Regions from separate parts of the Sporosarcina sp. FSL K6-1508 genome, predicted to be linked through region 2. Evidence: riboswitches for the same ligand, from Rfam matches in the RefSeq annotation. Region 2 holds a riboswitch; the other holds the start of a gene.
What was found. A riboswitch is a leader RNA that binds a small molecule or an ion and turns the genes downstream of it on or off. The one in region 2 is predicted to bind lysine.
Positions count from the first base shown of each region.

Region 1: another riboswitch for lysine. It lies ahead of MKZ11_RS12805 (aspartate kinase); the one in region 2 lies ahead of dapA (4-hydroxy-tetrahydrodipicolinate synthase).

Region 1 is NZ_JBBOXF010000001.1:2,571,517-2,574,679, forward strand. It holds gene uvrC (excinuclease ABC subunit UvrC) at 1-526, shown strand, start outside; lysine riboswitch at 815-994, shown strand; gene MKZ11_RS12805 (aspartate kinase) at 1,082-2,299, shown strand; gene MKZ11_RS12810 (DUF2507 domain-containing protein) at 2,352-2,768, opposite strand; gene MKZ11_RS12815 (hypothetical protein) at 2,843-2,974, shown strand; gene MKZ11_RS12820 (succinate dehydrogenase cytochrome b558 subunit) at 3,006-3,163, shown strand, end outside.
Region 2 is NZ_JBBOXF010000001.1:4,072,815-4,075,977, forward strand. It holds gene MKZ11_RS20960 (polysaccharide deacetylase family protein) at 1-1,146, opposite strand, end outside; lysine riboswitch at 1,477-1,654, shown strand; gene dapA (4-hydroxy-tetrahydrodipicolinate synthase) at 2,018-2,902, shown strand; gene MKZ11_RS20970 (S-layer homology domain-containing protein) at 3,022-3,163, opposite strand, start outside.

The DNA.
Region 1 (3,163 bases), 1.5 Mb from region 2:
CGACTACGCTGCGATGCGTGAGGTCGTACGACGACGTTATATCCGAGTATTGAGAGATGACCTTCCATTGCCTGATCTCATTGTAATAGATGGCGGTAAAGGGCATATGGAGGCGGCCAGGGAAATCATTGAAGACGAGCTAAACCTATCCATTCCGATTGCTGGACTTGCAAAAGATGATAAACACCAGACGGCGCAGCTCCTCTACGGCAATCCGATTGAACTGATTCCACTGAAAAGAACGAGTGAGGCTTTTTACTTACTACAGCGAATTCAAGACGAAGTTCACCGCTTTGCAATTACGTTCCACAGAAAAAGGCGTGAATCCAATTCATTGACGTCAGCACTGGATGGATTACCTGGCGTTGGGCCGAAAAGAAAAACGATGTTGCTGAAGCATTTTGAATCAGTGAAAAAGATTCGTGAAGCCTCTATTGAACAGTTACAGGATGCGGGATTGCCTGCTGCTGTTGCTGAATCAGTTGAGACGTATTTCCGCGAGGAAGCATTGCGGGAAGAAAAGTAATGTGGTAGAGTGAATGCACTGAATTTTTTCACTGCATAAGAAATTATGAAATCTCTTCCTGTAGGTAATGTATATCATAGAGAATTCACGTATAGAAACCAGCGCCTGGAGGCTCGGATATCCAAAGGTTGTGGGTTCCTTGAAAGTCGGTCCAGCGGGGAGTGATTGAATTTCATCTCTCATTGTTGGGACATGAAGTCGAGAACTTAGACTGCTTTCCTTTATCCATCTTGTGCTTGTTGCCTCTGAACAGGCGTTTGTGCTTTTGTTCCTTATAATTTCATATGTAGTGAAGATAGAGGCGCGAATACTAATAGTACATCCTCGGAAGGCGGCAGCCTGATGAAGGGGATTGAAAGGGATATTCGCCGAAGTAGTTGAATCGGCTGTCGCGATTGTTCTGCTGGATTTCCATTGAATAAATGGAAGTTTGTCAGGTATAAAAATACCTGGAGAGCTATCTGAACGGAGTATCTTTTCAATAATTGCTCCAATCGGACCGGCTCTCATTTTGGGGGCCGTTTTTGCGTTCAGGGGGAAATGGAGGAAATGACTATGGAACGAATCGTAATGAAATTTGGCGGGACATCAGTAGCGAATCCCGAAAGGATAGCCCGAGCTGCAAAACTAGTCTTGGCTGAAGTCAATCAAGGGAATCAAGTGGCGGTCATCGTCTCTGCAATGGGGAAAACAACGGACGATTTACTTAGACTTGCTGAAGAAATTAATCCGAAAGCTGCCCGTCGCGAACTTGATATGCTGTTATCCACGGGGGAGCAAGTAACTGCATCCCTTCTCGCGATGGCGATTGGAGCGCAAGGATTGGAAGCACATTCCTATACAGGCTGGCAAGCGGGCGTAACAACAGAAGCAATTCACGGCAATGCGCGAATCGAGCAAGTAAACGCAGACAAAATCATGTCGACGATTGAATCGGGTGCTGTTGCGGTTATTACTGGCTTTCAGGGCATCGATAACTACGGTGAGTTGACAACACTCGGCCGCGGTGGATCTGATACGAGTGCCGTCGCAATCGCTATTGCTCTCGATGCCGCTGTGTGTGATATTTACACAGACGTCGAAGGGGTGTTTACGACCGATCCGAGATTAATTGGACAGGCGAAGAAGCTCGAGGAAATATCGTATGATGAAATGCTTGAAATCGCAAATCTTGGTGCAGGTGTACTTCATCCGAGAGCGGTCGAGTTCGCGAAAAATCATCATATGCCAATGCGGGTCAGACCGGCACATATGGATGGTGAAGGAACGGTTATCAAGGAGGAAATCAATTTGGAAAACAATCTAATTGTCCGAGGTATTGCATTTGAAAGAGATATCGTCCGGATTACAGTTATGTATGAAGTTCCATACAATGGTTCGCTTGCGAATATATTCACTGCACTCGCGAATCACCATGTAAACGTTGATATTATTGTTCAGACAATCATGGAAGGTGTACAGCCATCTGTTTCATTTTCTATTAAGAAAGAGGATTTCGCAGAGGCAATAAATATTTTAGAAATAGAAAAAGAAGCCCTTGGTTACAGTAGGGCAGATTTTGAAGTCGGCCTTGCGAAAGTATCCATTGTCGGGAGTGGAATGGTCTCCAATCCAGGAGTCGCTGCACAAATGTTTGAGATACTTCGTGGCGCATCAGTTCCAGTTAAAATGGTCAGTACATCTGAAATTAAGGTTTCTGTCGTTATTCCTGAATCGGACATTGAAATAGCAGTAGCTGCGCTTCACAAACAATTCGGATTGGACGCAGATTGAATGAAATGATTTATATGAAAAGAAGCTGTACCTGAATGGGTACAGCTTCTTTTCATACTCCAGTTTTAGCTTTCAAATCCCATTTCACTTGAAAATAGACTAGACTGTCCTTTACATTCAATTCTCCGTAACATTCAGTAAGGAAACCATTCACTTTCTGATACTGTTCTGCGATGAATCCCGCTTCGAGTCGACAGGATCTGTTTTGGACATTCGTTCCGTCTTCGCGATCCAATGTATAGAAGGTTTCCTCTTTTGTGGTTTTCACGAAAGTGAGAATACCCCAACCGGCTTCCTTGAAGAATTCAGGAAGTTCATCAACTCCGAAAATCGGGAATTTCCTAGCCACTTCTTTTCCTGCCCAATAGAGGATTTCGTCTTCATGGTTGCCGAGAATACTTGGCAACACATGATCTCGTAAAATTTCATAGCCGAATCGGGTCGGCGAATCGTATGTAGTATTTTCCAATCGAATATACAACCCTTTCGGTTAAATGATGGCGTAATTAAAAGTTCGGTAATAAAAGTATAATATATTTGGGCGTGCTGAAAAGCCTATATCGTCTTGACCTCTTCAAAACAGAGGAGTACAATGGTTATGTCATAATATTGTACCACGATGAGGTACGTCGTCAACGGTCGCTTCATGTCGAAATGATGACAGAAGTTGTCTGACGGACTCAGTTAATAAGGGAGGGTAAAAGACTTGTCGAGAGAATCAGATTTTTATTTGCGCCGTCTTCATTCACTGCTTGGAATCATTCCAGTGGGGCTTTTTCTTGTCCAGCACTTAGTGATTAACCATTTTGCAACACGCGGCCCAGAGGCATTCAACACTGCATCCAATTTCATGGGGAACTTACC
Region 2 (3,163 bases):
TGTCGTAAAGCCGATTAACAACCCTGCCTCTTTAGCCGCCGCGATGAAATCTTCATTATAATGCCCATACGGATAGGCTAATGAGACGGCTTCCGGCACTTGTTCTATATTTTGCTGTAAATCCAAAAGAATTTCTTCTTTTGAATGATCTAACGCCACCCCTACACCCGAATCCTCATTAAGTGAATGCAATTCATATGTATGTGCTTCGAACTGGAAAACATCCACCAGCTCTTCTAAATCCGCAGCGGTAAAAAACTGTAGCGGGCCTTCCGCACCAAATAGTTGGGCTCCCTGTGCCCGACCCGTACGTGAGGAAATAATGTGCTGAAGCGCACTTAACTCGTATTGCTTTAAAATGGGATATGCATATTCCTTCGTCGATAATAATCCGTCATCGAATGTAATGAGCACTGCTTTGCTCGGTACAACAAGGCGCCCTTCCAAATAATCATACAGCTGATGTGCCGTCAGCGTCTCGAAATGATGATCCGCCAAGTACCCCATCTGCTGCTCAAACGCTTCCAAGGAAATCGTACTATCCATCGTTCTCATCGACTCGCGAGGTAAAACCTGATGATATACAAGCACCGGTAGACCCGCATCCAATGAAACAGACTGCTTAGAAATATATCCCGGCCGCTCTCCTATTGTAAGGATATACCAATCCTCTTCCTCCCGAACAACCGGATAGCGATAGCCTTCTTCCAACTCCAGTATAACGCTGCTCTGCAAGTCAGCATCCTCGTAAACCGCGGTTTTTTGTAGCGTATGAACAGCAGCCAACCGCTCCGTATGTACAAGTGTCGAAAGCTTCTTTTTTTCAACCGTCGCCTTCCCCTTACGGACAAAGGCAGCCATATTTCCCAATCGAAGCTCATAATACGCCTCATCCTCACCTATGATAGCAACGGGCTGATCCGCCTCCAAATCGCCAATCTGCGTCAAGTTCGCCCCTTTCATATAAATCGGCTGACGCTCCTGCGATGTCAACACCCGCTCAAATACCCGCTTTGTGACAAACCGATCCCCTTCCTGCGCGAACACTCTTCCTTGCGATTCAACCAAAATCCATATCGCACCAACACTTATTATAAATACAATCAAGCACACAAGTAACAGCTTATTGCTGGAAATTTTCCTCATACCTTTACCTCCACTGTCTATTAAGCAACGTACAGACGGAGATTTTCAGTAAAAGTTTCAAAAGTTTTTTAAAAAGTTTTGGAGGATGGGAGAATTTATGCTGAAGTGGGCAACTTCACGCAAAGAAGAGGAACCTTCATATGACAATACCTCATTTGATTCCGCGTCTATATTTCTTGCTAAATAAGTCCGGTTGCCATTTGTGCCTGCAAGTATAAAACGACGTCCGTTTAGTTGGAAACGAACGTTATTTTCTTTTTCGACTTGCAATTGTACCGAATTCCGTGTAAAGTGAAAACAATTAAACATTTACTTATTTCAAAATCTTGAAGTAAGGATAGAGGCGCAAAGACCATCAGTACACAATCAGAGGATAATGAGGTCCTATGAAGACTGTGGAAAGGGGGATTTGCCGAAGTGGAGAGATGCTCATTTTCTCAAAGCTGGTTCTGGGTTGAATAAGCACAGAATTGTCATATAGGAGACTATATGGAGGGCTATCTTATGCAAAGAAATAATCTATTATTTCACTGCAACAGCGACCCCTCGTTGTTGCTTTTTGCGTTCATTTATCTTGGATCGGCAAAGAACGCCGATTCAAGTTAAAGCCTCCGGCAAATGTCACGAATTTTCGAGGGAAGTAAAGGATGGCAGACTAAGTTCGCGACGGAAAGTGCCTTAATTTCTGCAAAGAACGCAGAAATACGGTAAATAGAACCTTTCGCTGTTCGATTCGCAACGACTGCATGACCTACATCGTGTAGGCCTCCCGCTCGAAAAAATCCGGACGCAATCACGCCGAGGCGAGATTGATAAATTGCCCTTCTCCCTCTATTGTATCTACCAAATATGAATAGGATGTGGAGAAATGATGAATTTCGGACAAGTTGTAACAGCTATGGTGACTCCTTTTAATGAGCACGGGGATATTGATTTTGAAGCGACAAGGAACTTAATTGAGCATTTAATAGCCAACGGAACAGATAGTCTAGTCGTGTCAGGCACAACCGGAGAATCTCCGACGTTAACGAATACGGAAAAGGTACAATTGTTCAAGTTTGTGGTAAAAGTCGTCAATGGAAGAGTGCCCGTAATTGCCGGAACGGGCTCAAACAATACAAGAGAATCTGTTGAACTGACAATGTTAGCAGAAGATGTCGGTGTTGATGGCGTTATGCTCGTCGTTCCATATTATAATAAGCCGTGCCAAGAAGGGATGTTCCAACACTTTCAAACAATTGCGGCAGCCACTTCTTTACCAGTCATGTTATACAATGTGCCAGGACGAACGTTGGTCAATATTGCTGTCGATACAGTCGTACGCCTTGCTGCAATTCCTAATATCGTCGCGGTTAAAGAAGCGAGTGGAAATTTAGATGCAATAGCTGAAATTATTGAACAGACACCGACAGGATTTTCCTTGTACAGCGGCGACGATGGCTTAACAATCCCCGTCTTATCAATTGGTGGTGTTGGCGTTGTTTCCGTCGCATCTCATATTGTAGGCAATGAAATGCAAACAATGATCCAAAATTTCAAAATGGGCAACGTCAAAGAAGCGGCGTCAGATCACCGTAAACTGTTGCCACTGATGAATGCACTTTTTGCCGCTCCGAATCCGTCACCATTAAAAGCGGCATTGAACCTAAGAGGAATTCAAGTCGGCAGTGTTCGTTTGCCGATGATTCCCTTGAACGACGAACAGCTACATTCACTACAGCGTACGTTGTCAATCTATGATGATGTGAAAGTCTGAAAAGAAACGGTGCCAGGTTCCAACACAATTCTAAATTGTGTTGGAACCTGGCACCTTTCACAATAAAACACATAAAAGACCAGGCACCCGTTTGAATTGGTGCCTAGCGCTTGATAGTGTTAACCCGCTTTATACCACTGCAACCGATGCCGTTGTAATCCCTCTTCTCCATAGATGGTGTTCACAAAATGTTCTTCAGCTCTTTGGGTCCTGATATGAATAGAAGAATGGTCTTCACAAATATCACAATTCCCGTATTCC